3 regions of the Streptomyces sp. NPDC045968 genome follow, and region 1 is predicted to be linked to each of the others. Evidence: riboswitches for the same ligand, from Rfam matches in the RefSeq annotation. Region 1 holds a riboswitch; each other region holds the start of a gene.
The links. A riboswitch is a leader RNA that binds a small molecule or an ion and turns the genes downstream of it on or off. The one in region 1 is predicted to bind cyclic di-AMP.
Positions count from the first base shown of each region.

Region 2: it holds a riboswitch for cyclic di-AMP, as region 1 does, so the genes downstream of both, AC07FA_RS30050 (C40 family peptidase) here and AC07FA_RS19960 (M23 family metallopeptidase) in region 1, are expected to answer to the same signal.
Region 3: it holds a riboswitch for cyclic di-AMP, as region 1 does, so the genes downstream of both, AC07FA_RS24355 (C40 family peptidase) here and AC07FA_RS19960 (M23 family metallopeptidase) in region 1, are expected to answer to the same signal.

Region 1 is NZ_JBWKLF010000006.1:364,739-375,581, reverse strand. Features, by position in the region: gene AC07FA_RS19985 (citrate/2-methylcitrate synthase) at 1-1,024, shown strand, start outside; gene AC07FA_RS19980 (CobW family GTP-binding protein) at 1,047-2,150, shown strand; gene AC07FA_RS19975 (DNA gyrase/topoisomerase IV subunit A) at 2,179-4,629, opposite strand; gene AC07FA_RS19970 (M16 family metallopeptidase) at 4,879-6,258, shown strand; gene AC07FA_RS19965 (M16 family metallopeptidase) at 6,285-7,667, shown strand; cyclic di-AMP (ydaO/yuaA leader) riboswitch at 7,886-8,053, shown strand; gene AC07FA_RS19960 (M23 family metallopeptidase) at 8,067-8,870, shown strand; gene AC07FA_RS19955 (GntR family transcriptional regulator) at 9,081-9,785, shown strand; gene AC07FA_RS19950 (HPr family phosphocarrier protein) at 9,946-10,227, opposite strand; gene AC07FA_RS19945 (bifunctional acetate--CoA ligase family protein/GNAT family N-acetyltransferase) at 10,390-10,843, shown strand, end outside.
Region 2 is NZ_JBWKLF010000012.1:95,904-104,918, forward strand. Features, by position in the region: gene AC07FA_RS30040 (ATP-dependent Clp protease proteolytic subunit) at 1-442, shown strand, start outside; gene AC07FA_RS30045 (hypothetical protein) at 450-758, shown strand; cyclic di-AMP (ydaO/yuaA leader) riboswitch at 1,132-1,296, shown strand; gene AC07FA_RS30050 (C40 family peptidase) at 1,300-1,770, shown strand; gene AC07FA_RS30055 (LysE family translocator) at 1,788-2,429, opposite strand; gene AC07FA_RS30060 (LysR family transcriptional regulator) at 2,502-3,419, shown strand; gene AC07FA_RS30065 (ATP-binding protein) at 3,439-3,870, opposite strand; gene AC07FA_RS30070 (8-amino-7-oxononanoate synthase) at 4,060-5,220, opposite strand; gene bioB (biotin synthase BioB) at 5,364-6,545, shown strand; gene AC07FA_RS30080 (adenosylmethionine--8-amino-7-oxononanoate transaminase) at 6,538-7,842, shown strand; gene bioD (dethiobiotin synthase) at 7,844-8,542, shown strand; gene AC07FA_RS30090 (class I SAM-dependent methyltransferase) at 8,621-9,015, shown strand, end outside.
Region 3 is NZ_JBWKLF010000008.1:326,264-337,106, reverse strand. Features, by position in the region: gene pcrA (DNA helicase PcrA) at 1-1,752, opposite strand, end outside; cyclic di-AMP (ydaO/yuaA leader) riboswitch at 2,013-2,177, shown strand; gene AC07FA_RS24355 (C40 family peptidase) at 2,176-3,348, shown strand; gene AC07FA_RS24350 (hypothetical protein) at 3,497-4,600, shown strand; gene AC07FA_RS24345 (hypothetical protein) at 4,626-4,979, opposite strand; gene AC07FA_RS24340 (C40 family peptidase) at 5,227-6,297, shown strand; gene AC07FA_RS24335 (GNAT family N-acetyltransferase) at 6,352-7,113, shown strand; gene AC07FA_RS24330 (LuxR C-terminal-related transcriptional regulator) at 7,184-7,879, opposite strand; gene AC07FA_RS24325 (PspC domain-containing protein) at 7,876-9,162, opposite strand; gene AC07FA_RS24320 (PspC domain-containing protein) at 9,337-10,665, shown strand; gene AC07FA_RS24315 (hypothetical protein) at 10,652-10,843, shown strand, end outside; gene AC07FA_RS24310 (DoxX family protein) at 10,822-10,843, opposite strand, start outside.

The DNA of each region.
Region 1 (10,843 bases):
GGCGCAGAGCCGCACCTTCGAGGACGTCTGGTACCTGATGTTCCACGGCGAGCTGCCCGACCGGGCCGCCCGCGACAGCTTCACGGCCCGGACGGCGGCGCTGCGCCACCTGCCCGCCGAGGTCGTGGAAGCGCTGCCCGCCATTGCCGGGGCGGGCGCCGTGTCCGGCCCGCTCGCCGGGCTGCGTACGGCTCTGTCGCTGCTCGGAGCCCGCGCCGGTTTCCGCCCGGTGTACGACATAGGTGCCGAGCGCCGCCGTGACGACGCCCTCGCGGCCTGCGCCGCGGTCCCGACCATCCTCACCGCCCTGTACCGGCTCGGCCAGGGGCTCGAACCCGTCGAGCCGCGCGACGACCTGCCGTACGCCGCGAACTACCTGTACATGCTCACCGGCTCCGAGCCGGACGCCGCACGGGTCAGGGCCGTCGAGCAGTACCTGATCTCCACCATCGACCACGGCTTCAACGCCTCGACGTTCACCGGCCGGGTCGTCGCCTCCACCGGCGCCGACGTGGCCGCCTGCCTGGTCGCCTCGGTCGGCGCGCTCTCCGGACCGCTGCACGGCGGCGCCCCCAGCCGCGCCCTCGACACGCTGGACGCGATCGACACCCCCGACCGCGTCGACGGCTGGATCCGGGAACGGGTCCTCGCGGGCGAGCGCATCATGGGCTTCGGGCACCCCGTGTACCGCACCGAGGACCCGCGTTCGCGGATGCTGCGCTCCCTCGCGCAGGGCTTCGGCGGGCCGCTCGTCGACTTCGCGGTCGAGGTCGAGCGGCAGGTGGAGGCGATCCTCGCCGAGCTGAAGCCGGGGCGTGAGCTCCACACCAACGTCGAGTTCTACGCGGGAGTGGTCATGGAGCTCTGCGGACTGCCGCGCGAGATGTTCACGCCCACCTTCTGTGCGGCGCGTGTGATCGGCTGGAGCGCCAATATCCTGGAGCAGGCGGAGGACTCGAAGATCATCCGCCCGGCGGCCCGTTACACCGGCACGCCTGCGCCCCAGCCGGTCCCGGCCCCCTGACCGTCCACGAGAAAGGCCCCCGTTGACCCCGCCCCGCACCCCGCAGATCCCGGTCATCGTCCTGGCGGGCTTCCTGGGCTCCGGAAAGACGACGCTGCTCAACCATCTCCTCCGGCACCGCGCGGGCAACCGGATCGGTGTGATCGTCAACGACTTCGGGTCCATCGAGATCGATGCCATGACCGTCGCTGGACAGGTCGGTTCGACCGTCTCGCTGGGCAACGGCTGTCTGTGCTGCGCCGTCGACGCGAGCGAACTCGACACCTACCTGGAGACGCTGACCAGGCCCGCCGCCCGCCTCGATGTGATCGTCATCGAGGCGAGCGGCCTGGCGGAGCCCCAGGAGCTCGTACGCATGCTCCTGGCCAGCGACAACCCGCGCATCCGGTACGGGGGACTGGTCGAGGTCGTCGACGCGGCCGAGTTCGAACGCACCCGGGACCGGCACCCGGAGATCGACCGCCATCTCGCGGTCGCCGACCTCGTCGTGCTGAACAAGACGGACCGGGTCGACGACGCCGGACACCGCCGGCTGCGTGAGGCCGTCGCGGCGGCGGGCAGCCGCGCGGCCGTCGTCTCCGCCGCGTACGGACGGATCGATCCGGGACTGCTCTTCGACCCGGTCCTGCGGCCCGACGAGGACGAGCAGGCCCGTCAGCTCACCTTCGAGGACCTCTTCCTGGAGGAACGGGCCCAGGCCGGTGAGGAGCACGCGGACCATCTCCACACGGCGTACGAGAGTCTCTCCTTCACGGCCGACGTCCCCCTGGATCCCCGCCGCTTCATGAGCTTCCTCGACACCAGGCCCGAGGGGCTCTACCGGATCAAGGGGTTCGCCGACTTCGGCGCGGGGGACCCGGACCACCGGTACGCCCTGCACGCGGTCGGCCGCTTCCTGCGCTTCGTTCCGCAGCCGTGGGGGCGGGGCGAGCAGCGGATCTCCCAGCTCGTGCTGATCGGTTCGGGCATCGACGCGGAGGCGCTGCACAAGGAGCTCTCCGACTGCCGCGAGAGCGCCACACCCGCACCGGACGCCTCCCAGGACCGGGAGCGGAGCATGTGGGGCATCCTGCGCTACGTACACCAGCCGGACGCGCACCACCCGGACGACGACGCCCGCCTCTAGCCGAGGCGCCGTCGTCCGGGGCCGTCGGCTACACAGGCCCGGCGATCACCGCGACCGGACTCGTCAGCGGTGTGCCCGAACCGTCACGGCGCGGGTCTGGCTCCGGCAGCTGGGCCGGCGTCCCGTTCTTCTGGGCCGCCCGTGCCGGGACCGCGCCCGCCCAGGCGAAGACGAGCACGTCCTCGCCCTTGAGGAACCGCTGACACCGCACACCACCGGTGGCCCTGCCCTTGCGCGGATACTGGTCGAACGGGGTGAGCTTCGACGTCAGCTCCGAATCGTCCAGCGTGCCGTGCGACCCCGCCACCGTGAACACCACCGCGTCCGCGGCCGGGTCCACCGCGGTGAAGGAGAGCACCTCGGCCCCCGCCGCGAGCTTGACGCCCGCCATACCGCCCGCGGGGCGGCCCTGGGGCCGCACCTGAGCGGCCGGATAGCGCAGCAGCTGGGCATCGGACGTGATGAAGACCAGGTCCTCCTCACCCGTACGCAACTCGGTCGCGCCCACGATCCGGTCACCGTCCCTGAGCGAGATGACCTCCAACTCGTCCTTGTTGGCCGGGTAGTCGGGCACCACCCGCTTCACCACCCCCTGCAGGGTGCCGATCGCCAGGCCGGGCGAGGCCTCGTCCAGCGTGGTGAGACAGACCAGCTCCTCGTCCGTCTCCAGCGAGAGGAACTCCGCGACCGGCGCCCCTCCCGACAGGTTGGGGGCCGCGTGCGTGTCCGGGAGCCTCGGCAGATCGATCACCGAGAGCCGCAGCAGCCGGCCGGTCGAGGTGACCGCGCCCACGTCGCCGCGTGCCGTCGCGGCGACGGACGACACGATCACGTCGTGCTTGGCGCGCTTGGCGTCCTCGCCGATGACGATCGGGTCGGCGTTCGCCGTACGGGCGAGCAGCCCGGTCGAGGAGAGGAGCACCCGGCACGGGTCGTCCGCCACCTCCAGCGGTACGGAGGCGACCTGCGAACCCGCCGACTCCAGGAGCACCGTACGACGGTCGGTGCCGAACTTCTTGGCCACCGCGGCCAGTTCGCCGGAGACGAGCTTGCGCAGCTCGGCGTCCGAATCGAGGATCGCGGTCAGCTGGTCGATCTCCGCGTTGAGCCGGTCGCGCTCGCTCTCCAGCTCGATCCGGTCGAACCGGGTGAGCCTGCGCAGCGGAGTGTCCAGGATGTACTGCGTCTGGATCTCGCTCAGCGAGAAGCGCTCCATGAGCCGCTCCTTCGCCTGCGCCGAGTTGTCGCTGTCCCGGATGAGACGGATGACCTCGTCGATGTCGACCAGGGCGACGAGCAGGCCCTCGACCAGATGCAGCCGGTCGCGGCGCTTGCTCCGGCGGAACTCGCTGCGCCTGCGCACCACCTCGAAGCGGTGGTCGAGGTAGACCTCCAGGAGCTCCTTGAGCCCCAGGGTGAGCGGCTGGCCGTCGACCAGCGCCACGTTGTTGATGCCGAAGGACTCCTCCATCGGCGTGAGCTTGTAGAGCTGCTCCAGCACCGCCTCCGGTACGAAGCCGTTCTTGACCTCGATGACCAGACGCAGGCCGTGCGACCGGTCGGTGAGGTCCTTGACGTCCGCGATGCCCTGGAGCTTCTTCGCCGAGACCAGGTCCTTGATCTTGGCGATCACCTTCTCCGGGCCGACGGTGAAGGGAAGTTCGGTGACGACGAGGCCCTTGCGGCGGGCGGTGACGTCCTCCACGGCGACCGTGGCGCGGATCTTGAACGTGCCACGGCCTGCCGCGTACGCGTCCTTGATCCCGCCGAGGCCGACGATCCGGCCCCCGGTCGGCAGGTCCGGACCCGGGACGAACCGCATCAGGGTCTCCAGGTCCGCGCCCGGGTGCCTGATGAGGTGGCGGGCGGCGGCGATGACCTCGCCCAGATTGTGCGGCGGCATGTTGGTCGCCATGCCGACCGCGATCCCGGTCGTGCCGTTGACCAGGAGGTTCGGGTACGCGGCGGGGAGGACGACCGGCTCCCGCTCCTGGCCGTCGTAGTTCGACTGGTAGTCGACGGTGTCCTCGTCGATCGACTCCGTCATCAACGAGGTGGCGTCGGCCATACGGCACTCGGTGTACCGCATGGCGGCGGGCGGGTCGTCGTTACCGAGCGAGCCGAAGTTGCCGTGTCCGTCGACGAGCGGGAGGCGCATCGAGAACGGCTGCGCCATGCGCACCAGCGCGTCGTAGATCGACGCGTCGCCGTGCGGGTGCAGCTTGCCCATGACTTCGCCGACGACGCGGGCGCACTTCACATAGCCGCGGTCGGGGCGGAGCCCCATCTCGTTCATCTGGGACACGATGCGGCGGTGCACCGGCTTCATGCCGTCGCGGGCGTCGGGCAGGGCCCTGGAGTAGATCACCGAGTAGGCGTACTCGAGGAAGGAGCCCTGCATTTCGTCGACGACGTCGATATCGAGGATTCTCTCCTCGAAGTCGTCCGGCGGCGGGGTCTTCGTGCTGCGGCGGGCCATCGCTGCTGCGACTCCTTCACGGATTCTGTTCGGGCAACCTCAGGTTCTGACGCGGACCATTGTGGACCGCCGCACTGACAACGCCGACCTCGACCCGTCCGAAGCGGTCCTGCGGGCCCCGCGTGAGGCACCGTTTACGGCAGCATCTACGACAACATCAACGGATCGGGAACTTCGCCAGGTGTCGGTGCGCTTGCTTAGAGTGGCAGGTCTGGCAGGAAAACCTGTATCGCGATCGAAGGGACGTACATGCCCATGGGTCACACGGCCACAGCTCAGGCCGGCTCCGGCGGCAGAACAGCGACCGAGCACCGCCTGGCCAACGGCCTGCGTGTGGTGCTCTCGGAGGACCATCTGACCCCGGTCGCCGCGGTCTGCCTCTGGTACGACGTCGGTTCGCGCCACGAGGTCAAGGGGCGCACCGGCCTGGCTCACCTCTTCGAGCACCTGATGTTCCAGGGCTCGGGCCAGGTCAAGGGGAACGGGCACTTCGAGCTCGTGCAGGGAGCCGGTGGTTCGCTGAACGGCACGACCAGTTTCGAGAGGACCAACTACTTCGAGGTCATGCCCACGCACCAGCTGGAGCTGGCGCTCTGGCTGGAGGCCGACCGCATGGGCTCGCTCCTCGCCGCGCTCGACGAGGAGTCCATGGAGAACCAGCGCGACGTCGTGAAGAACGAGCGTCGCCAGCGGTACGACAACGTTCCGTACGGCACGGCCTTCGAGAAGCTGACGGCCCTCGCCTACCCGGAGGGCCACCCGTACCACCACACCCCGATCGGCTCGATGGCCGACCTGGACGCCGCGACCCTGGAGGACGCGCGTACGTTCTTCCGTACGTACTACGCGCCCAACAACGCGGTGCTCTCGGTGGTCGGCGACATCGACCCCGAGGAGACGCTCGCCTGGGTCGAGAAGTACTTCGGTTCCATCCCGGCCCACGACGGCAAGCAGCCGCCGCGTGACGGCACGCTGCCCGGCATCATCGGTGAGCAGCTGCGCGAAGTGGTCCACGCGGAGGTCCCGGCGCGTGCGCTGATGGCCGCCTACCGGCTGCCCCACGACGGCACCCGGGAGTGCGACGCGGCGGATCTGGCGCTGACCGTGCTCGGCGGCGGCGAGTCCTCCCGGCTGCACAACCGGCTGGTCCGCCGCGACCGTACGGCGGTGGCCGCCGGGTTCGGGCTGCTGAGGCTGTCCGGAGCACCCTCGCTCGGCTGGCTGGACGTCAAGACGTCCGGCGGTGTCGAGGTGCCGCAGATCGAGGCCGCGGTCGACGAGGAACTGGCCAGGTTCGCCGCCGAGGGCCCCACGCCCGAGGAAATGGAGCGGGCCCAGGCGCAGTTGGAGCGCGAGTGGCTGGACCGTCTCGGTACGGTCGAGGGCCGCGCCGACGAACTGTGCCGGTACGCCGTGCTGTTCGGCGACCCGCAGCTGGCCCTGACGGCCGTGCAGCGGGTGCTCGACGTCACCGCGGAGGAGGTCCAGGCGGCCGCCAAGGCCTGCCTGCGCCCCGACAACCGCGCGGTCCTGGTCTACGAGCCGGTCGAAGCGCCGGCCGACGCCGACGCCGATGCCGACGACACCGCCGAAGCCGGCACCGACACGCACGAGGGGGCCGAGCAGTGAGCGACGCCGCTGTGACTGGAGTAGCGATGCAGTACCACCCGCAGCCGACCGCGGGCGTGGCCAGGCCCTGGGCCTTCCCCGCCCCCGAGCGGGGCGCCCTGCCCAACGGCCTCACCGTGCTGCGCTGTCACCGCCCCGGCCAGCAGGTGGTCGCGGTGGAGATCTTCCTGGACGCGCCGCTGGACGCTGAGCCCGAGGGCCTCGACGGCGTGGCCACGATCATGGCGCGCGCCCTGTCCGAGGGCACGGACAAGCACTCCGCCGAGGAGTTCGCTGCCGAGCTCGAGCGGTGCGGCGCGACTCTCGACGCGCACGCCGACCACCCCGGCGTCCGGGTCTCCCTGGAGGTCCCGGTCTCCCGGCTGGCCAAGGCGCTCGGGCTGGTCGCCGAAGCGCTGCGGGCACCCGCCTTCTCCGAGAGCGAGATCGAGCGTCTGGTGGGCAACCGCCTCGACGAGATCCCGCACGAGCAGGCCAACCCCGCCCGCCGGGCGGCCAAGCAGCTCTCCAAGGAGCTCTTCCCCGCCACCGCGCGGATGTCGCGTCCGCGCCAGGGCACCGAGGAGACGGTGAAGCGGATCGACGCCGCTGCCGTGCGCGCCTTCTACGACGCGCACATCCGTCCGTCCACCGCCACCGCGGTCGTCGTCGGCGACCTCACCGGGGTCGACGTGGACGCGCTGCTCGCCGACACGGTCGGTGACTGGTCGGGCAACACCGCCGAGCCCCGCCCCGTCCCGCCGATCACGGCGGACGACCGGGGCCGCGTGGTGATCGTGGACCGCCCGGGCGCGGTCCAGACGCAGCTGCTGATCGGCCGCATCGGCGCCGACCGGCACGACAGCGTCTGGCCGGCCCAGGTCCTCGGCACGTACTGCCTGGGCGGCACCCTCACCTCGCGGCTGGACCGGGTCCTGCGCGAGGAGAAGGGCTACACCTACGGCGTCCGCGCCTTCGGGCAGGTGCTGCGCTCGACGGCACCCGGTTCCTCGTCCGGGCGCACCGGAGCGGCGATGCTCGCCATCAGCGGCTCGGTGGACACGGAGTCCACGGGACCGGCGCTGGACGACCTCTGGAAGGTCCTGCGGACGCTGGCTGCCGAGGGGCTGACCGACGCCGAGCGCGAGACGGCCGTGCAGAACCTCGTGGGTGTCGCCCCGCTGAAGTTCGAGACGGCGGCGTCCGTGGCGGGCACCCTCGCCGACCAGGTCGAGCAGCACCTCCCGGACGACTACCAGGCTCAGCTGTACGCGCGCCTGGCCGAGACGGGGACGGTCGAGGCGACGGCCGCCGTGGTCAACGCGTTCCCGGTGGACCGGCTGGTCACGGTGCTCGTCGGCGACGCCTCCCAGATCGCGGACCCCGTCCGCGCCCTGGGAATCGGCGAGGTGTCGGTCGTCAGCGGCTGACGGCCGGCCGGCTCACTGCCGTACTCGCAAAAGTGAACAAAGGGGACCTCGATGGGCAACTGCCCGTCGGGGTCCCTTCCTTTTGTCCGCTTTGGTGGGGAGGTTTCCTGTCTGCCCTGTGGGATGTACTACAAAACCGCCTGTCCGTTTGGTGATTGAAAGTGGCCCCGTTTAGCGTCGGCTCGGCTGTCCGTCATGTATGCCGCATCCGTGGCGCCGGGCAGCCATCGCCGAGTCCCCGTCAGGCGCGAGCCTGGGGAGCCGGGGACCCACGAAGTCCCTGGGGTGAATCGGACGTCTGCGCCTCCTCGGCGGTGCAGGGGCCCGTAGGAGACCTTCCTGCTCCGAACCCGTCAGCTAACCCGGTAGGCGAGAAGGAAGGAAAGGATCAGCCCCTCCATGGCGTTCACCCGTGCCACCGGGAAGCACCGTGCCCCGAGCCGTCTGACGCGCAAGAGCGCCCAGGTCGCCGGCATCGCGGCTCTGGCCACCACAGGCGTCATCGGCGGGATGGCCTCGCCGGCCCTCGCCGCGGACGAGGCCCGCGTCATCAGCGACACCGGCCTGATCCAGGCCGTCGCCATCGACGGCACCCTCGCCGACCAGATAGCCGCCCAGGCGAAGGCCCAGGAGCAGCAGGCCGAGGCCGCAGCCAAGGCGAAGGCCAGGGCTGCTGCCGCCGCCAAGGCGGAAGCGAAGGCGAAGGCCGAGGCCAAGCGCAAGGCGCAGGCGCGTGCCGAGGAGGCCCGCGAGGCCGAGGCGCGTGCCGCCCGCGCGGCCGAGCGCAAGCGGCTGACCTCGTTCCACCTTCCGGTGGCCGGTTCCTACGTGACCACCGGTTACAAGTCCAGCGGCTCCCTCTGGTCCTCCGGCAGCCACTCCGGTGTCGACTTCCACGCCGCGTCCGGCTCCTCCGTCGTCGCCGTCGGCGCCGGTACGGTCGTCGAGGCGGGCTGGGGCGGGGCCTACGGCAACAACATCGTGCTCCGGATGACGGACGGCACGTACACCCAGTACGGACACCTCTCCTCGATCGGCGTCTCCGTCGGCCAGAGCGTCACCTCCGGGCAGCAGATAGGTATCTCCGGCTCGACCGGCAACTCCACCGGACCGCACCTCCACTTCGAGGCCCGGACCACCCCCGAGTACGGCTCCGACATGGACCCCGTCGCGTACCTGCGCGCGCACGGGCTGAACGTCTGACCCACGCGCCGCACCAGCGCTTCCCGAAGGCCCCGGCTCCCCGCCGGGGCCTTCGGCATATCGCCCGGAGTCCGTCCGCCGAAGCCTTCCGTGGCCAGAAGATATCCCTTGATTCCGCTCTGCCATCGGAAATTCGCGCTCATTGCAATAGAGTCGCAGAACAGGCGTCGATCGGCCGCGTTTCGCGGGGATTAAGGCGGAGGTTCGGACATGCGCATTCCCGCGCATTCGGTATGCACGGCAATCCGTGACGACATCGTCTCCGGTGTCTTCGATCGCGGCAGCCGCCTCACCGAGGAGTTGCTCGCGCGTCGTTACGGGGTCTCGCGCGTCCCGGTGCGCGAGGCCCTGCGCACGCTGGAGTCCGAGGGGTTCGTCGTCACGCGCAGGCATGCGGGCGCGTGCGTGGCCGAGCCCACCGAGCAGGAGGCCGCCGATCTCCTGGAGGTCCGGATGCTGCTGGAACCGCTCGGCGCCGCGCGGGCCGCGCAGCGGCGTACGGAGGCCCACCTCAAGGTGCTGCGTGGCCTGGTCAGGCTGGGTCAGGAGCGGGTGCGGCGGGGTGAGGGCGAGGATCTGCGCTCCCTGGGCGGCTGGTTCCACGAGACGCTCGCCCAGGCGTCGGGCAGCCCCGGCCTCATCGCGCTCCTCACCCAGCTCCGGCACAAGATCGCCTGGATGTACGCGGTCGAGCAGCCGGTACGCCCCGCGGAGTCCTGGGCCGAGCACGGGGCGATCGTGGACGCCGTCGCGCGCGGTGACGCGGACCGGGCCAGGGCGCTGGCCGTCCAGCACGCCGAGCGTGCGATCGCCGCTCACCGGCTGCGCCGCCCGGACCGCCCGGGGCGCGGCCCGGTCCCGGCCCGGGTGAGCACTTCGCAACATGCCGTAAACACCGCGGGCGTCCGTCATTAACAATTGCGCCGTATACAAAGAAGGTAATTTCGCAGGACTTTCTTTGTGCTGCCCGAATTCGAGCCCGTCGGCGCCTTTCCGGAAACGAAGAAGTCGCGGCACCCGTTCAGGGATGCCGCGACTCCGTCGCAGAATTGATTCCGGTCGGATCCAGCCGGAATCAGACCGTCTCCGGAAGCTCCTCGAGCCCCTCGGCGACCAGCTTGGCCAGGCGGTCCAGGGCGGCTTCGGCGTTGTCCGCCTCGGACGCGAGCACGATCTCCTCGCCACCGGTGGCGCCCAGGCCGAGCACCGCGAGCATCGACGCGGCGTTCACCGGGTTGCCGTCGGCCTTGGCGATCGTCACGGGGACGCCGGAGGCCGTGGCGGCACGGACGAAGATGGAAGCGGGGCGGGCGTGCAGGCCCTCGGCCCAACCGACGTTGACGCGGCGCTCAGCCATGGTTCTGCCCTTCACGAATCAATGGTTGTCTAGACCAGTCTCTCATGCAGTGCGCACTGCTGTGCCCGGTCCCGGGCCCGGCCGCTGCGGCCGGTCGAGCACCCTCAGACTGCCCCGGCCCCGATCCCTCCGCGACCGGTGTGTCAGCCGTAGGCTTTGCCCATGCAGCCCACGCCGGAGCAGAGTCCGCATCACGCGTACCCCGACCACTGGGAAGCGGACGTGGTGCTCCGCGACGGTGGCACCGCGCGCATCAGGCCGATCACGACCGACGACGCCGAGCGGCTGGTCAGCTTCTACGAGCAGGTCTCCGACGAGTCGAAGTACTACCGCTTCTTCGCCCCGTACCCGCGGCTCTCCGCCAAGGACGTGCACCGCTTCACCCATCACGACTACGTCGACCGGGTCGGTCTCGCCGTCACGACCGGCGGCGAGTTCATCGCCACCGTGCGCTACGACCGCATCGACGAACGGGGCCGGCCCGCCACCGCCCCCGCCGACGAGGCCGAGGTCGCCTTCCTCGTCCAGGACGCCCACCAGGGCCGCGGGGTGGCCTCCGCGCTCCTCGAACACATCGCCGCGGTCGCCCGCGAGCGGGGCATCCGCCGCTTCGCCG
Region 2 (9,015 bases), on a different contig from region 1:
GATCTCGCTGTACATCAACTCCCCCGGCGGCTCGTTCACCGCCATGGCCGCGATCTACGACACGATGCAGTACCTCACCTGCGAGGTGGAGACCTTCTGTCTCGGTCAGGCCGGTTCCTCCGCGGCCGTTCTGCTGGCGGCCGGCGCGCCCGGCCGGCGACATGCCCTGCCCGGCGCCCGGGTAGTCATTCAGCAGCCCTCCCTGCCCGAGGCCGTGCGGGGCCAGCCCTCCGATCTGGAGATCGAGGCACGGGAGTTGATGCGCGTGCACGAGATGCTCACGGGAATGCTGGTCCGGCACACCGGCCGGTCCGCGGAGCAGGTCGCCGCCGACCTCGACCGGGACACCATCCTCGACGCCGCTGCCGCCAAGGCGTACGGGCTGGTGGACCACGTCATGGAGAACCGCAGTCCGTCCCAGCCGCCGCACACCGTGAGGTGAACCGCCGATGCCGCCACCGGAGTTCCCGCCGCTCCCCGCGCTGACCCGCGCCGAGGGGGAGTTCATCGACCGCTACCTGGAAGTGCTCGACCAACTGGGCCGGATCAATCCGGCGCGCGGCAGCGACACCTACAGCGCGCTCCGCGCGGCGCAGGCACTGGCCTCCCGGGCCGGAGCGCTGCGCGACGCGCTCGCCTCCATGCACGAGCGGGGCGAAACGCAGATCCACGCCGGCACCTTGGCGCGGGCGTTGCGGGTGCTCGACGGGGAGCGGCGCGCGGAGCGGGTCACCGTACCCCCCGTCGGCGCCAGTTGACCGACCGCTCCCCCGACTCCCCTTCGCGACCGGTTCTTCGGGCGCACCCGTCCGACACGCCCGATCCTCGTACCGAATTTCCTCGCTCGTTCGGCGTAGGCCGTCCCCCTCACGAAGGACAGCTCAACTTGCGCAAAGCGAGTGGAGTGTGAGCGGAATTCAGCGCTCCGCCGCTGGTACGAGGCGGGCCGGGGAGCCGGTCTCCCGACTCAAATCCTCCCTGTCCACCCGAATGGATCAGTCGTGATGAGCCTCACATAACACCGTTTCAGCTCGGAAAACCGGCACTGAGTGAGTCAAGATCCCTGGGACGACAAGCCCCCGCCACCGCGGCGGGGCGGTCCGGGCGGACGCCGAGTCCTGCCGCTGTCCGGATGACTGGTCGACAGGAGTGGATCGGCAGGAGTGGAGGACCCGAGCACAACGGGTCGACCGGGAGACCGGCCGTCCCTCGGGGTGAAGCCGCCAAGCGCGGCCGGGCAACTTCGCCAGCCCGAACCCGACAGGTCATCCTTCACAGGCGGCTGACGAAGGGTTGCGCATGTCTGCGCAGGTTCATGTCCCGTCACTTCTCGCCCGGGCCGGTACGGCCTCGGTACTCACTCTCGCCATCGGCACCACCATGCTGGCCCCGGGCATCGTGAACGATGCCGAGGCCGCCACCCATTCGACGAAGGCGCTCAGCATCGCCGCCTCGAAGAAGGGTGCACCCTACAAGTACGGTGCCGCGGGCCCCCGCCGCTTCGACTGTTCGGGGCTGACGCTGTACTCGTTCAAGAGGGTGGGCAAGAAGCTTCCCCGCACGGCGCAGCAGCAGTACAACAAGACCCGCCACATCTCCTCGTCGCAGCGCAAACGCGGCGATCTGGTCTTCTTCCATTCCGGGCGCAGCGTCTACCACGTGGGCATCTACGCCGGCCACGGCCGGATCTGGCACTCCCCGAAGTCCGGGTCGGTCGTGCGCCTGGAGCGGATCTGGTCCAAGAGCGTCTGGTACGGACGGGTGCGCTGACCGGCGCCCCTGCTGCCTCAGTGCAGCAGGGGCCCACCCACCAGCACGAGTCCCAGCGCGGTGAGTGCCGCGCCGCTGCCGCCCTCGATCGCCCTGGCGGTACGCGGCCGGCGCAGCCACCGGCCGAGCCGGTCCACGAGCAGGGCCACGGCCGGGAACCAGATGAGCGCCAGCAGTACGACGACGGCCGCGAGCAGCAGCGTCCTCGGCAGGGGCGGTTCGCCGTCGGGCACGAACTGGGGCAGCAGGCTGAGGAAGAGCACGGGCGCCTTGGGGTTCAGGGCGTTGGTCAGGAATCCCTGCCGCAGCGAGCGCCCGAGCGCTTCGGGGCTCGCCCCCGGTGCCGTGTCCTGATCCGCCCCGGCCGTAGCCGGCCGCCGCCGTATCGCGTACAGCGCGCTCAGTCCGAGGTAGAGCACATACGCGCCGCCGAGCAGCTGGACGGTGCGGAAGAGCACGGGCATCGCCACCAGCACAGCGGCGAGGCCCGCCACGGCGAGCGCGGTGTGCACCAGCAGCCCCCCGGCGACGCCCAGCGCGGTGGCCACTCCGGCCCGGCGCGAGGCCAGGGCATTGCGTACGACCACGGTGAAGTCGGCGCCCGGCAGCGCCACCATTCCCGCGGCGACTCCGATGAAGGCCAGCAGTTGTGCGTCCATGGGTACACCATGGACCGGCCGGGCCTTTAGCGTGTACTTGCAATCTTCTGGGTCTGCCTAAAGGAACGCTTAATGTACGACCCGACACGCCTGGCGGCGCTGGTGGCGGTCGCCGAGGCCGGTTCGATCACGCGGGCCGCGGCCCGGCTGGGCTACACGGCCCCCGCGCTCTCGCAGCAGCTGGCCAAACTGGAGCGGGAGGCCGGTGCGGAGCTGTTGGTGCGCCACCACCGCGGCGCACGGCTCACCGCGGCCGGTGAGCTGCTGGCGGGTCGGGCCCGGCGGGTCCTGGACGAGATGGACCAGGCGCGCCACGAGCTGGCGCGGCTCTCCGGGCTGTCCGGCGGGCGGCTGAGGGTCGCCACGTTCACCACGGCCGGCATCCACCTGCTGCCTCCGGTGCTGAGCGCCTTCCGCCGTGCCCATCCGGACGTCGAGCTGACCGTCACGGATCTGGAGCCGCCCGGCGGGGTCGCCGCCGTGGCCTCGGGCGAGGTGGACCTCGCGCTGACGCACGCGTACGAACCGGCGGTCGCCGATCCGCCCCCCGCGGGGGTGGTTGTCGAACCGCTGCTGGTCGAGGAGCTGGTCCTGATCACCGCCGTCGGGCAGGTCCTCTCGGAGGGCACGGGGCGGCTGCCGGTCACCGAGCTCGCCGGCCGCCCCCTGATCAGCAGCGCGCCGACGCATCCGCCCCGGCGCGGTGTGGAGAGCGCCCTGGCCGAGGCGGGGGCGACGCCGGCCGTGGTCTGCGAGTCCCCCGGCTACGCGCTGGTGTGCGCTCTGGTCAGCGCGGGGCTCGGGGCGGCGGTGGTACCGGAGATGGTCGCAGCGATGTCCCCGACGCCGGTGGCGGTGCGCCGGCTCGACCCTCCGGCCTTCCGCCGGACCATTTCCGTGGTGCACCGCGGTGACCGGGCGACCGCGGCGGCGGCGACGCTGACGGCGCTGTTGCGCAGCGGCTTCGGCCGCGCGGCCGCAGCGCAGTGATGGACCGTTTCCTCCGGGGTCAGCTCTGGACCGGGACGGTCCACGGCAGCGCGATCGAGACCGTCTTGCCCCCTTCGGCCGTGGGACTGACCGTGAGCCGCCCGCCGCACTCCTTGGCCAGACAGCGGATGATGACCATGCCGCGCCCGTTGTCCTGCTGGACGGCCACGGGCAGCCGGCGGGGCCAGCGAGGGTGACTGTCCGTCACCCCCACGTACAGCTCCTCGTCCCGGTCGAGCCGGAGTTCCACGGTGAACGTGGGCGACTGGCCCAACGTGTGCTGCACGGCGTTGGTGGCCAGTTCGGAGACGATCAGGCGGATGCTGTCGGCGAACTCGGCGTCGTCCGGGAGGCCCCACTCGGTGAGTACCCGGGCCACATATCTGCGCGCCGAGGAGACCGAGACCGGATCGCTCGGCAGAGTGACGGATGCTTCTTGATGGTCTGCCATGGCGGCGCCGTCCCTTCCCGGCCCGGCCGACACGAGATCGGCCAGGGTTGTGCTTCGCGCCAGATTGACACTGATGCTGCCCTCTGTAACGACGTTGCACCAAGATATGCAGATATCTGTCGCTCAAAGCGGTGAACTCCGCCGCGGGACGGTGGCGCTTCTCCGCGGCGGCCCGGGTGGCCTCCCGTTTCAGCCGGGCTGAACCGACGCGCCATCGGGAGCGGTCCGTACGATCGTGGCCACCGCTGCCGAGATCTGCTCCGCCGTCAGATCGGCCCGGGCGGTCAGCCGCAGCCGGGAGATCCCGTCCGGCACCGACGGGGGCCGGAAGCAGCCCACCGCGATTCCGGCGGCGCGGCAGTCGGCCGCCCAGCGCACCGCGGCGTCCGCGGACGGCGCACGGACCGCCACCACCGCGGCGTCGGGACGGGCCGCCGTGAGCCCGGCGGCGGTCAGCCGTTCGTGCAGGGCCGTGGCCACCGCGCGGGCCAGGCCGGCCCTTTCCGGTTCACGCCTCAGCAGGTCCAGGGCTCCCAGGGCGCCGCCGGCAGCCGCCGGGGCGAGTCCGGTGTCGAAGATGAACGTACGGGCGGTGTTGATCAGGTGGTCGATGACCCGGGCCGGTCCGAGGACCGCCCCGCCCTGGCTGCCCAGGGACTTGGACAGGGTGAGGGTGGCGACGATCCCCTCGCCGCCCGCGAGTCCGACGGCGGCGAGCGCACCGCGCCCGCCTTCCCCGAGGACGCCCAGCCCATGTGCGTCGTCGACCAGCAGTGCGGCGTTCTCCGCCCGGCACGCGTCGGCGAGCTCCGTCAGCGGAGCGGCGTCACCGTCCACCGAGAAGACCGAGTCGGTCACGGCCAGCGCCCGTCCGTCGTGCGCGTGCAGCGCCTTGCGCACGGCGTCGGGCTCCGCGTGCGGCACGACGGACGTCGCCGCCCGGGAGAGCCGGCACCCGTCGACGATCGATGCGTGGTTGCCCGCGTCGGAGACGATCAGGGAGCCGTGGCCCGAGAGCGCGGTGAGGGCGGCGAGGTTGGCCGCGTAGCCGGAGGAGAACACCAGGGCCGCCTCGAATCCGCAGAACGCGGCGAGTTCGCGTTCGAGTGCGGCGTGCAGGGCGGTGGAACCGGTGACGAGTCGCGATCCGGTGGCGCCCGCGCCCCATCGCAGCGCCGCGTCGGCGGCCGCGGCGGTGACCTCGGGGTGCCGGGTGAGGCCCAGATAGTCGTTGCTCGCGAGGTCCAGCAGTTCCGTTTCCGCGGGTCGCGGCCGCAGCGTGCGGACGAGTCCGGCGGCGGCACGGCGACGGGCCTCGGCGTCGATCCAGTCGAACGGGGCGAAGGACATGGGGTGGTCCCTTTTGTAGGCAGCTCACAGACACTAGCCGCGGGCGCAGCAGGTCAGGGTGTGGCAATACCCACACCCTTCGCCGCCTCTTCTGTCTGGTTCCTCCTTGGCCGATGACCGTGCCGTACGTCAGGATCATCGCCATGGACCTGCTGAACACGCTGGTGGACAAGGGGTTGCGGCGCGAACTGCCGACCCGCGAAGAAGCGCTCGCCGTGCTGGCGACCTCCGACGACGAACTGCTCGACGTGGTGGCCGCCGCGGGCCGGGTACGCCGCCAGTGGTTCGGGCGGCGCGTGAAACTGAACTATCTGGTCAACCTCAAGTCCGGGCTCTGCCCCGAGGACTGCTCGTACTGCTCGCAGCGGCTCGGGTCGAAGGCGGAGATCCTCAAGTACACCTGGCTGAAGCCGGACGAGGCGTCCAAGGCGGCCGCCGCCGGGGTGGCGGGCGGCGCGAAGCGTGTCTGCCTGGTGGCGAGCGGACGCGGTCCGACGGACCGCGATGTCGACCGGGTGTCGCAGACCATCGAGGCGATCAAGGACCAGAACGAGGGCGTCGAGGTGTGCGCCTGTCTCGGCCTGCTCTCCGACGGACAGGCCGAGCGGCTGCGCTCGGCGGGCGCCGACGCGTACAACCACAATCTCAACACGTCCGAGGGGACGTACGGCGAGATCACCACCACGCACACCTACGCGGACCGGGTGGAGACCGTGCAGCAGGCGCAGGCCGCCGGGCTGTCCGCCTGCTCCGGGCTGATCGCCGGCATGGGTGAGAGCGACGCGGACCTGGTCGATGTCGTGTTCTCGCTGCGCGAGCTGGACCCGGACTCCGTGCCGGTCAACTTCCTCATCCCGTTCGAGGGCACCCCGCTCGCGAAGGAGTGGAACCTCAGCCCGCAGCGCTGTCTGCGCATTCTCGCGATGGTCCGGTTCGTCTGCCCGGATGTCGAGGTGCGGCTCGCGGGCGGGCGCGAGGTCCATCTCCGTTCGATGCAGCCGCTCGCCCTGCACCTGGTCAACTCGATCTTCCTGGGTGACTACCTGACCAGTGAGGGCCAGGCGGGCCAGGCCGATCTGGACATGATCGCGGACGCCGGTTTCGAGGTGGAGGGCGCGGGTACGACGACGCTGCCCCGGCACCGTACGCAGGCCGGCGGTGGCTGCGGCTCGCACGAGGGGGGCTGCGCACCTTGCGGCGAGCCCGTGGACGAGGGGGCCGCGGGCGAGGCTGTCGCAGACGCCGCCGAGGTGTCTGCGGCACGCACGGACCTGGTGGCGGTCCGCCGTCGCGGTGCCGGTACGGATCTCGCACCCAATGCCTGAGCCGCTCTCCCCCGCCGCGTTGCGTGCCCTGGACCGGGCCCATGTATGGCATCCCTACGGCCCGATGCCGGGCCGCCAGGAACCGCTGGTCGTGGAGTCCGCGTCCGGAGTACGGCTCCGGCTCGCCGAAGAGGCCTACGGGCAGCGCGAGTTGGTGGACGGCATGTCGTCCTGGTGGTCCGCGGTGCACGGCTACAACCACCCGGTGCTCAACGAGGCGGCGCGCGGCCAGCTGGACCGGATGAGCCATGTGATGTTCGGCGGGCTCACCCATGAGCCCGCCGTACGGCTGGCGACCCGGCTGGTGGAGATCACCCCGGAGCCGTTGCGGCACGTGTTCCTCGCCGACTCCGGTTCGGTGTCGGTCGAGGTGGCCGTGAAGATGTGCCTGCAGTTCTGGCGCTCGGCCGGACAGCCGGCCAAGCGGCGGCTGCTGACCTGGCGCGGCGGCTACCACGGGGACACCTGGCAGCCGATGTCGGTGTGTGATCCCCAGGGCGGGATGCATGAGCTGTGGTCGGGTGCGCTGCCCCGGCAGGTCTTCGCCGACGCACCGCCGGACGGCTTCGACGCGGAGCCGGACGACGCCTACGTCACGCATCTGCGAGCGCTGATCGCGGACCATGCCCACGAGCTGGCCGCCGTGATCGTGGAGCCGGTGGTGCAGGGCGCGGGCGGCATGAGGTTCCACTCGCCCGCGTATCTGCGGGTGCTGCGCGAGGCGTGCGACGCGCACGACGTGCTGCTGGTGTTCGACGAGATCGCCACGGGTTTCGGACGCACGGGGAAGCTGTTCGCGGCCGGTCATGCCGGTGTCTCGCCGGACGTCATGTGTGTCGGCAAGGCTCTGACCGGCGGTTATCTCACGATGGCGGCGACGCTGTGCACCTCCCGGGTGGCCGAGGGGATCTCCAGCGGCGAGGTGCCCGTACTCGCGCACGGTCCGACGTTCATGGGGAATCCGCTCGCCGCCGCGGTCGCCTGCGCGTCGGTGGATCTCCTGCTGGGCCAGGACTGGGAGAGGGAGGTCGCGCGGGTCGGCGCCGGGCTGCGGGCCGGTCTCGCGGAGGCGGCCGGGCTGCCCGGGGTCCAGGAGGTCCGGGTGCTGGGCGCCATCGGCGTCGTACAGCTGGATCACGAGGTGGACATGGAGGCCGCGACCCGGGCGGCGGTACGGGAAGGGGTCTGGCTGCGGCCGTTCCGCGACCTCATCTACACCATGCCGCCCTATGTGACATGTGATGACGATGTGGCACGAATCTGCCGGGCCGTGTGCGCGGCGGCGCGAGAGGGCTGAGATGACGATTCTGGTAGTGACGGGGACCGGCACCGAGATCGGCAAGACCGTGGTGACGGCGGCCGTCGCCGCGGCGGCGCGCGGCCGCAGGGTCGCCGTGCTCAAGCCCGCACAGACGGGCTTGGCCCCCGGCGAGCCCGGGGACGCGGCGGAAGTGGTGCGGCTCGCGGGCGGTCATGTCACTCCGGTCGAACTGGCCCGTTTCCCGGAGCCGTTGGCCCCCGCGACGGCGGCGCGCAGGGCCGGTCTCCCACCGGTACGTCCGTACGAGGTGGCCGAGGCGGCCGGGAAGCTGGCCGCCGAACACGACCTGGTGCTGATCGAGGGCGCGGGCGGACTGCTCGTACGGTTCGACGACGAGGGCTCCACCCTCGCGGACGCGGCGCGGCTGCTGGGCGCGCCGGTTCTGGTGGTCACGCCCGCGGGGCTCGGCACACTGAATGCCACCGCGCTGACCTCGGAGGCACTGCGGGCCCGGGGCCTGGAGTGTCTCGGGGTGGTGGTGGGCAGTATGCCGGCCGAGCCCGATCTCGCGGCCCGGTGCAATATCGACGACCTTCCGGTCGCTGCGGGCGCTCCACTGCTGGGTGCGGTTCCGGAGGGTGCGGGGTCACTCGCACCACAGGATTTCCGTGCCCGCGCGGCGGGTTGGCTGACCGCGGAGCTCGGCGGGGACCGGATGGCCGTGACGACCGGCTGAGCGGGTCTGTACAGGGGAGAAGCAGGCGCGTCCGGGGGAGAATCGAAGGAGCCGTACGTGTTCCTCGAGGAGGCCGTCATGCACCTGCGCAGCACGAAGATCCCGCGGGACGCGGTGCACCACCCCGTCTTCGCCCGGTTCTACGCCCGGATGAGCGTGACCGCCGACGACCGGGCCGGGGTCGCCGCCTTCCGCGCGGAACTGCTGACCGGCCTGTCGGGCCGGGTGATCGAGATCGGCGCGGGCAACGGCCTGAACTTCGCGCACTACCCGGCGGCCGTGTCCGAGGTGGTGGCGATCGAGCCGGAACGGAGCCTGCGGCAGCTGGCGGCCGGCGCGGCACTGCGGGCGGAGGTCCCGGTGGACGTGGTGCCCGGCACCGCCGAGGCCCTGCCGGTGAAGAGCGAGGCCTTCGACGCGGCCGTGGCCTCCCTCGTCCTGTGCACCGTACGGAATCTGCCGCGCGCCCTGGC
Region 3 (10,843 bases), on a different contig from region 1:
GACGGCCGCCAGTTCCTGAAGGTTCTCGATGCGCGTCTCGTCCTGCGGATCGGTCGACGCCTGGAGCTCGGCGAGATATCCGGTGCGCTCCATGACCGCTTCCAGGACGACCGCGGGGCCCGCCCCCGACTCGACGATGGTGCGAAGCTCCTCCATCAGCGTGTTGAAGCGCTTCACGGCGTTCGACGAGCGGGCCGCCATGCCGTACGCCTCGTCGACGCGGCGCAGGGCCTGCGGGAAGGAGATCTTCTCGCGCATCGACAGGGCGTCGATCATCGCCTCGGCGCGGTCACCGATACCGCGCTTCGGCACGTTCAGGATGCGGCGCAGCGGGACGGTGTCCTCCGGGTTGGCGAGGACCCGGAGGTAGGCCAGGACGTCGCGGACCTCCTTGCGCTCGTAGAAGCGCACACCGCCGACGACCTTGTAGGGCAGGCCGACCCGGATGAAGATCTCTTCGAAGACACGGGACTGCGCGTTCGTACGGTAGAAGACGGCGACGTCGCCCGCCTTCGCGTCACCGGCGTCGGTGAGCCGGTCGATCTCGTCGGCGATGAACTGCGCCTCGTCGTGCTCGGTGTCCGCGACGTACCCCGTGATCCGGGCGCCGGTGCCGGCGTTCGTCCAGAGGTTCTTGGGGCGGCGGCTCTCGTTGCGCTCGATGACCGCGTTGGCCGCGGACAGGATCGTCTGCGTGGAGCGGTAGTTCTGCTCCAGCATGATCGTGGTGGCGTTCGGATAGTCCTCCTCGAACTGGAGGATGTTGCGGATGGTCGCGCCCCGGAAGGCGTAGATCGACTGGTCCGCGTCACCGACGACACACAGCTCGGCGGGGGCGTCGGCCTCACCGGCCGGGCCCACCAGCTCGCGTACGAGGGTGTACTGCGCGTGGTTGGTGTCCTGGTACTCGTCGACCAGGACGTGCCGGAAGCGGCGGCGGTAGTGCTCGGCGACATCGGGGAACGCCTGGAGCAGGTGCACCGTCGTCATGATGATGTCGTCGAAGTCCAGGGCGTTGGCCTCGCGCAGCCGTGCCTGGTACATCGCGTACGCCTGGGCGAGGGTCTTCTCGAAGCCGTCCGCCGCCTGCCCGGCGAAGGTCTCCTCGTCGATCAGCTCGTTCTTCAGATTCGAGACCTTGGCCGTGAACGACTTCGGCGGGTAGCGCTTCGGGTCGAGGTCCAGATCGCGGCAGACGAGCGCCATCAGCCGCTTGGAGTCCGCGGCGTCGTAGATCGAGAACGAGGAGGTGAAGCCGAGCCTCTTGGACTCGCGGCGCAGGATGCGTACGCACGCGCTGTGGAAGGTCATGACCCACATGGCGTTGGCGCGCGGCCCGACGAGCTGCTCGACCCGCTCCTTCATCTCGCCCGCGGCCTTGTTGGTGAAGGTGATCGCGAGGATCTGGCCGGGGTGGACGCCCCGCTCGGCCAGCAGATGGGCGATCCGGTGGGTGAGCACGCGGGTCTTGCCCGATCCGGCACCGGCGACGATGAGCAGCGGCGAACCGGCGTGCACGACCGCGGCACGCTGCTCGGTGTTCAGCCCGTCGAGCAGCGCGGCGGCGTCGATGACCGGACGGGGGGCACCGTCGCGGTAGTACCCCTCGCGGGGCGGCGGGGGCGCGTCGAAGACGCCCTCGAAGAGACCCTCCGGCACCGCTTCGGGTGCGTGGTCCTCGGGAGGCGGCGGGGGCCCTTCCTCCGAGTTCTGGAGGCCGGTCAGGAAGCTGTCGTCAAAGAGGCTGCTCATCGCTTGACGAGTCTAGGCGGCCCCACTGACACCCCGGGGCCGCATTCCGCAGGAAGGCGTCCGGGGCATGCGCGCACGGAGACCGGGCGGCCACACGGCGTGAGGGCGGCGAGGGCCTTCGACGGTCCGGCCGTACCGCTTCCCGCAAGGTCACGAAAATGTATCGGGCATATCGAACATCAACCTTCACAGGGACGCCACGGGTTGGCTAGCGTGCGTCGTCGGGCGGCCCGTACTCCCTTGAGGCGAACCACGCCGAGCGGGCGCCCACGCCGAATCCAGCTGCCCCCAGGGGCATTCGGAACCGGGGACCCACACGCAGCACCGGGGTGAATCGGTCCACAGCCCTCACGTGGACCGTAGGGCAGCCTTCCGTTCCGCCCGAACCCGACAGCTAACCCGGTAGGCGGTCCACGGAAGGAGATGCCGGCCTTGTCGTCGCATCGCAAACCGCGCACCCGTATGCGCACCACCTCACACGGCATCGGACTCACGACGGCCGCGCTGGCCTCTGTGACGCTGATCTCCACGCAGACCGCGACGGCCGCGCCCGCTGCGCCCCGGCCGAGCATCGAGGACGTACAGAAGAAGGTCGACGACCTCTACCGGCAGGCCGGCACCGCGACCCAGCAGTACAACAAGGCGAAGTCCGCCTCCACCCAGCAGCGCGCGAAGGTCGACGGGCTGCTGGACGCCGCGGCGAAGCGCGCCGAGAAGCTGAACGAGACGCGGCGCGAACTGGGGCGGTTCGCGGCGGCGCAGTACCGCAGCGGTGCGGTCGCGCCGACGGCCACGTTCTTCCTCGCGGACGACCCGCAGTCGTACTTCGACCAGGACCAGCTGATGGCGCGGATGACCAGCCAGCAGCAGAAGACGGTCTCGGACTTCCGTACGCAGCAGAAGGCGGCGGCGAAGAAGCGCGTCGAGGCCACCAAGAGCCTGGAGACGCTCACCGAGGCGCAGACCACGCTGCGGGCCAGCAAGCAGCAGGTGCAGGAGAAGCTGACCGAGGCGCGCAGCCTGCTGTCGGAGCTGACCGCCAAGGAGAAGGCGCGGCTCGCGGAGCTGGAGCGCGAGAAGGAGGCGGAGGCCGAGCGCAAGGCGCAGGAGCTGGCCCGTCAGCAGGCCGCCGCCGCGGAGGCCGAGCGCCAGGCCCAGGAGGACGCGGCGAAGGAGGACGCCGGGCAGCCCGACAGCGGCACGGACACCGGGACCGGGAGCGGTACGGACGCGGACAGCGGCTACGCGGCGAAGGCGGAGAAGGTCCTCGCCTTCGCACGGGCCCAGATCGGGAAGCCGTACGTCTGGGGGGCGACGGGCCCCGCCTCGTACGACTGCTCGGGGCTGACGCAGGCGGCCTGGAAGGCGGCGGGCGTCGACCTGCCCCGTACCACCTGGGACCAGGTGGAGGTCGGCACCCGGGTGGCCACGGCGGATCTGCGGCCGGGCGACCTGGTCTTCTTCTACGACGACATCAGCCACGTCGGCATCTACAAGGGCGACGGCATGATGATCCACGCGCCGAAGCCGGGGGCGAACGTGCGCGAGGAGTCGATCTACTACATGCCGATCTACGGGAGCGTGCGGCCGGCGTGACGCCGAGGCCCCCGCACCCGTCCCGCTCACGTCAGGACCGGCCGTAAGGCCCGCCTGAACCGGGCAGTCGCCCCGCGAACCGCTGTGGGACCATCCGCATGACGACCCCTGGGGGGGGCGAAGCGGTGGTGGACACGAGGAGTTCGGTGTGAACACGGGTGGGGAGCGGGGCGGTTCGTCCGTGCCTGACGAGGAGTGGGAGCGATTCCTCCGGGAGTCGGCGGAGGGCACGGCGGACGCACCCGAGGAGCCGTCGGCGCGGGCTCGCCTCGTGGCGCGGCGGCTGCGCGAGGAGTCCGCGTCTCCGGAGGCGTGGCGCGCGTACTCCCCGGCCCGGCCGCGGCGGAAGGCGGGCTGGTACGCGGTCGGCCTGGTGGTCGTACTGGCCCTACTGGTCGTGGCGGTGGCTCCGGACCGGGTGACCGGATGGTTCGGCGGGGACGGCGGAGCCGGCGAGCCGCTCGCGGCGGAGTCGGAACGCCCGGACCAGCCGCCTCCCGGGAATGCCGGTACGGGGGCCCAGCGGCCCACGCGCGAGGAACCGTTCAAGGGCTCTCCTGCGGCGCGCTGGGCCGGCGGCACGGCCGGGATCACGGTCCCCGCGGCCAGGGCGACCGGGTGGATGAACACGGCGCAGGTGGAGGAGGCTCTCGGGCGGACCCTCGACTTCCTCGACGCGTCCGGTCTGGAACCGGGCGTGCTGCGGGGTGAGCACCCGGACAGGGCGATCGCGCTGATCAACCCCCACCAGAAGGACGTCCAGGCCTATCTGGCGGCCGCGTTCCGCACTCCGAGCAGGAAGAACAACCCGCTGCTGCTCTTCAGCCGGTTCGAGACGTCGCACGCGCGCCTGGTCGGGGACGTGGTCAGGACCCGGGGGCGGATGACGTACCGGGAGGGCGAGCGCGGAGCCCTTCAGGTGACCACCGACGTCACGTACGTGTATCCGGTCGCGCGGGCCGCGGACAGCGACGAGATCGCGCGCACGATCGTGCGCCGTGAGCTGGTGCTGAACTGGGACGACCCCGCGAAGGTGGTCACCGAGCCGGGCACCTTCTCCCTCGTCTCGTACTCGGCCGACACGGCCAACGGCGGCTGCGAGACCTTCAACGGCTACCTCACCCCGGCGTTCGGCGCGGGCCGGCCGGACACCGGAGCGGGTGACGAGATGGACCCCTACGACCGCAGTACGCCAATGGCCGAGCGGATGAAGGCCGGGGACGAGGGGTGCGGAATCGCGACGCGGTCCTGAGCGGGGCCGGGGCCTCGCTCGGGACTCAGGTCCAGAGGGTGGCGATGAAGATGTTGGCGACCGTCAGACCGCCGACCGCCGCGAACTCGCCCTTTCCGGCCCGCTCCTCGTCCCGCTTGACGTAGACGATCCCGAGGATCACGACCAGGATCAGCAGCTTGACGCCGATCTTGATGTTGTTCACGGTCTGGTCGTCGGCCTGGTTGAGGCCGACCAGGGCGACTCCCGTGACCAGCATGGTCAGCGCGCCGTGCAGCATGGCCGGTACGAAGCGGGCCGTGCCGGCACCCATCGCCTTCATCTGGGTCAGGAAACCGCCGAGCAGCGAGGCGATACCGATGATGTGCAGGGCGACGAAGACATTGATGAGTACGTCCATGACCCGGCAGCCTAGCCGGGCCCTTATCACCCCAGGACGGCCAGGTACCACGTCCCGGCCACTTCGCTCGCGCCTGTACGAATTGCCTGATTCCGGCGCTGTTTTTCCGGTCGCACAGAGGTAGCGAAACGCCACATCAAGGCAATAGTTGTCATGACGACCCTTTCCCGTGTCCTGGGTTTAGCGTCCCTTCCCAGGCCCGTCGGCAGCTCCCGGCGGGCAGCCGAACAGGAAGGACGCGGCCCTCGTGGCAGCACACCGGAAAGCCGCTCACCGAAAACCCAAGCAGCGCCCGTTCACCGGCCCTGCTGCCCGTACAGCGGCGACCCTGGCCTTCGCCGGGGCCGCGACCGCCACCGCCTTCGACGGGGCCGCGCACGCCGAACCACAGCTCACCCCGGCCCAGGTCAGGGCCAAGGTCGACCGGCTGTACCACGACGCCGAGGTCGCCACCGAGCGGTACAACGGCACGAAGGAGAAGGCGACCGCGACCGCGAGATCCGTGGACGCGCTGCGCGACGAGGCCGCCCGCAGGACCGAACGTCTCAACTCCGCACGTCACACCCTCGGTTCGCTGGCCACCGCGCAGTACCGCTCAGGCGGCCTCGACCCCGCCGTACAGCTGGCGCTCTCCTCCGACCCCGACCAGTACCTGGAACGCGCGTCGTTCCTGGACCGGGCCGGCGACCGCCAGGCCAGGATGCTCAACGGAATCCGCCGACAGGTCACCGGCGTCGCCCAGCTCCGCGCGAGGGCCGAGGACGAGCTGGCGACGCTCACGGCCCGCCGGGCCGAACTGACGAGGCACAAGGAGACGGTCCGCACCAAGCTGGCCGACGCCAGGCGCCTCCTCGACACCCTGACCGACGCCCAGCGCACCGGCTACGAGCGCGCGGCCGACGCCGGGCACGGCGGCGCGGCCGTGCGAGCCGACCGCAGCACTCCGCGCGGAGCGGTCGGCGCCCCCAACGCCCGTGCCGCGCAGGCCGTCGACTTCGCGTACGGGGCGCTCGGCAAGCCGTACGTCTGGGGCGCCACCGGCCCCTCCTCCTTCGACTGCTCCGGCCTCACCCAGGCCGCCTGGCGCTCCGCGGGTGTCTCGCTGCCCCGCACCACGTACACGCAGATCAACGCAGGACAGCGCGTGTCCCGCTCCGAACTCGCCCCGGGGGACCTGGTGTTCTTCTACTCGGGCGTCAGTCATGTCGGCCTGTACATCGGCGGCGGCCAGATGATCCACGCACCGCGCCCCGGTGCCCCCGTCCGTATCGCGCCGATCGACGAAATGCCCTTCGCGGGAGCGACCCGGGTGGCATAGGCTCCCGGCGCCGCCCCGGCCGGGGCGGGACCTGGAGAAGGGCACATCCACCACATGGCCATGGACATCGACGTCCAGACATACGCGCGTACCCTCACCCTCCGCTCCCCCGACCACTACCGGGTCGGCCCGTTCACCGTGCGCCACAACCCGGGCTGGGAGCTGAAGTACGCCAATTACGCCATTCCCGACCAGGGCGCCGAACCGACCGCCCTCGACGTGGCGGATCTGATCACCGCCTTCCGTGAGCGGAACCGTCTCCCGCGCCTGGAGTACCTGCCCAACTGGGCCCCCGCCGTCGAACCGGCGCTGCTGGCAGCCGGTTTCACCATGGAGAACCGGGCCCCGCTGCTGGCCTGCTCACCCGGCGACCTGCTCACGCCCAAGCCGGTGGACGGCCTCCGGATCGCCGTGCCGGTCACCGAAGCGGAGTTCACCGAGGCCGCCCGCGTCCAGCACCACGGCTTCGGCGGTGAGGGCGAGCCCGACGGGGGCATGACCGACTGGCTGCGCACGGCGGCGTCCGAGGGCGGGGTCGCCGCCCTGGCCGTCCTGGACGGGGCCTCCGCCGGAGCGGGCGGCTGCTCGGTCGCGGTGGACGGCCTCAGCGAACTCGCCGGACTCGCGGTCGCCGAGAACGTCCGCCGCCGCGGCGTCGGCGCCGCGCTCTCCGCGTGGCTGACGGACAGGGCCTTCGCCCAGGGCTGCCGGGCGGTGTGGCTGGAGCCGGGCGGCCCCGACGTGGAACGGATCTACGCGGGCATCGGTTACCGCCGGATCGGCGAGAAGCTGAACATCTCGCTCGACCCGGCCTGAGCACCGGAGCGGCCGGACCGGCCCCGGACCGGCCTCCGCGCGAGCCGGACCAGCGTGAACGCCCGCGCGATCAGACCAGCCTGCGCGCCGTCGCCCACCGGGTCAGCTCGTGCCGGTTGGACAGCTGGAGCTTCCTGAGCACCGCCGAGACATGCGACTCGACCGTCTTCACCGAGATGAAGAGCTGCTTGGCGATCTCCTTGTACGCGTACCCCCGGGCGATCAGCCGCAGCACCTCGCGCTCACGCTGGGTCAGCCGGTCCAGGTCCTCGTCGACCGGTGGTGCGTCGGTCGAGGCGAAGGCGTCCAGCACGAAGCCGGCCAGCCGGGGCGAGAACACCGCGTCGCCGTCCTGCACCCGGAAGACCGAGTCGACCAGGTCCGTACCGGTGATCGTCTTGGTGACGTAGCCACGGGCGCCGCCGCGGATGACGCCGATGACGTCCTCGGCGGCGTCCGAGACGGACAGCGCGAGGAAGCGCACCGGATTCTCGGCCGCGCCCATCATCGGGGCGCAGCGGCGCAGTACCTCGGCGCCGCCGCCGCCCGGCAGATGGACGTCGAGGAGGACGACCTCCGGGCGGGTCGCGGTGATGACCGTGACCGCCTGGTCGACGTCGGCGGCCTCGCCGACGACCTCGACGCCGGTCTCCTCGGTGCGGCCGATCTCGGCCTGGACCCCGGTACGGAACATCCGGTGGTCGTCGACGAGCACGACCCGTACCCGCCGCTCCGGGCCCCCGGTCGCTTCGGTGTTCTCGGTCATTCGCCCGTCCTCTCCATCTCCAGCTCGACTTCCGTGCCCCCACCGGGCACCGAACGCAGCCGGGCCGTACCGCCGTTGCGCTGCATCCGGCCGATGATTGATTCTCGTACGCCCATCCTGTCGCCCGGGACCGAATCCAGGTCGAATCCCGGACCTCTGTCCTTCACGGAGACGAAGACGGTGCGGCCCTCGACTTCCGCGTACACCTGGACCGCGCCTCCCTCGCCACCGTACTTGGCGGCGTTGACCATGGCCTCGCGTGCGGCCTGCATCTGGGCGGCCAGCTTCTCGTCGAGCGGGCAGTCGCCGACGACGACGACCTCCAGGGGCACGCCGTGCTTGTCCTCGACCTCGGCGGCGGCGCGCTTGACCGCTTCGGCGAGGCTCGACGGTTCGTCGTCCTCGTCCTTGCCGGTGCCCTCGGGGTTGTACAGCCAGTTGCGCAGCTCGCGCTCCTGGGCACGGGCCAGTCTGCGGACCTCGCCGCCGTCGTCCGCGCTGCGCTGGATCAGGGTGAGGGTGTGCAGGACCGAGTCGTGGACGTGCGCGGCGACCTCGGCGCGCTCCTGGGCGCGGATGCGCATGAGCCGTTCCTCGGAGAGGTCCTGGGTCATCCGCACGAGATAGGGGCCGGCCAGCAGGGCGATACCGGTGAGCACGGCGATGGCCGCGGTCAGGACGTTGCCGAGCTGGGCCGCCGAGCCGCGGACCACCATGAAGACGGCGAGGCCGAGACCGACGAGGGCCACACCGGCCAGGCCGCGGGCCAGGTGCAGCACCCGGCGGTGGCGGCCGACCTCCATCCAGCGGGCGCGCCGGGCGTTGTCGGCCTGGCGCCAGACCAGTACGGAACCGGCGCCGATCAGGAGCGTCGGCCAGATGTAGCGGTCGGCCTCGCTGCCCATGTCGACGTTGCCGACGAAGACCACGGCGCCGATGAGCAGCGCCACGAGCGCGAAGAACTGCCCCTTGTCCGGTTTGCGGAGCCGTCGCCGGCCGTCCGGAGCGGTCTCGAAGACGGAGCGCGGCGCGTCCACACCGCCGATGCCGAGCGGGACGACGATCCAGAACACGGCGTACAGCAGGGCGCCGAGACCGTCCGCGAAGAACAGTCCGAGGAAGAGGAACCGCACCCAGGCGACGGGCAGCCCGAGATGGCCGGCCAGCCCGCGCGCGACGCCGCCGAGCAGCCGTCCGTCGGCGCTGCGGTACAGCTTGCGTACGGGCGGCTCCTCCGGGTCGGAGACGAGGGAGCTTGCGGCTCGGGTCGTGGCGGCTGGCATACGACGATCGTCACACGTACGCACCGGCCGTGGCATCAGGGTCGGCCCCTACTCGACCCTGACGCCCGCCCGGGAGCGCGTCGCGGCCCCCAGGGGTCCTGGGAAGGCAATATCAGGGACCGGCCAGGGTCGGGGCGGGTGCCGCGCGGGCGTACGGACCGTCACCATGGGGACATGACCGCTACCCAGGACGCCTCCCCCGGTGTCACGCCGCCCCCCGAGCCGAAACCGCAGCTGCACCGCAGCTCGCGGCAGAAAGTGGTGGCCGGGGTGTGCGGCGGGCTCGGCCGGTACTGCGACGTCGACCCGGTGATCTTCCGGATCGTGCTCGGCGTCCTCTCGGTGACCGGCGGCATCGGACTGATCTTCTACGGCTTCGCCTGGCTGCTGCTCCCGCTGGAGGGCGAGGAGGAGAACGAGGCGCGCAGACTGCTGTCGGGCCGGGTCGAGGGCGCCTCGCTGATCGCTCTCGTGCTCGCGCTCGTCGGCTGCGGGCTGTTCCTCTCCATGCTGCACAACGGCGGGATGCTGGCCTTCGCCGCGATGCTGTCGCTCGCCGTCATCGGCTCCACCGTCTGGGCGCGGTACCGCAGGACGGCTCCGCCCGACCCCCCGCTCGACACGGCCGCGACGCAGACGGCAGGGCCCACGGCGGGCCACGGGGCGCCGCCGGAGGTGAAGGCTCCGCCTACGCCGGGCAGCCCCTCCTGGTGGCGCGACCCGATCGTCAAGGACGGTACGTCGGGGCCGGTCGGACCCGGCTACCTGTGGGGCCCGCAGGACGCACAGACCTCCTCCCGGGCGCCAGGAGCCCGGACGGCGACGGCGGATGCCCCGTACAGCGCCCCCTACCGTCCGCCGGGGACCCGGGGGCCGCGCTCGATCGGCGGCCTGGTCTTCTGCCTCGCGATGGTCGCGGGCGGCGTCGGCACGGGCCTGAGCTGGGAGAACCATCCCCTCGGGACGAGCCTTCAGATCGGTCTCTGCGCCGCGCTCATGGTGTTCGCGCTCGGACTGGTGCTCAGCTCGTTCGTGGGCCGGACCGGGTTCGGCACGGTCTTCCTCACGGTCGTCACGGCCGGACTGCTGGCCGGTGCGTCGGCCGTACCGAAGGACATCGGCACCGACTGGGTCCGCACGGAGTGGAGTCCCGCCTCGGTCGCGGCGGTCCAGCCCCGGTACGAACTGGGCACCGGCGTCGCCCGGCTCGACCTGTCCGGGGTCGTCGTCCCCGCGGGCGACACCGTCGTCACGGAGCTGGAGGTCGGCGCGGGCCGCGCGGTCGTCGTCGTACCGGAGGGAGTCACGGTGAAGGTGAACGCCGAGGCGGGCCTCGGGGACATCCAGCTGCCGGCCCAGAAGCCCGACGACGTGGACGTGGGCCCGGACCAGCGACGGAAGCAGACCATCGCGCCACCCAGGGGCGCCGAACCGGCCGGCACGGTCGAGCTGGGACTGGAAGTCGGCGTCGGACAAGTGGAGGTCATCCGTGCTGCGTCATGAGTTCCGGCCCGGCCGCGCGGTGGCGGGCGTCGTGATGCTCGCCCTGGCCGCCGGTTACGCGGCGGACGCGGCGGGAGAGTGGGACGCCCCGTGGACGTTCTTCCTCCCGCTGTTCTTCGGCGGTCTCTGGCTGGCCGCCACGGCGACGTGGGTCAGTTACAGGGTCCGCCGCCGGCGC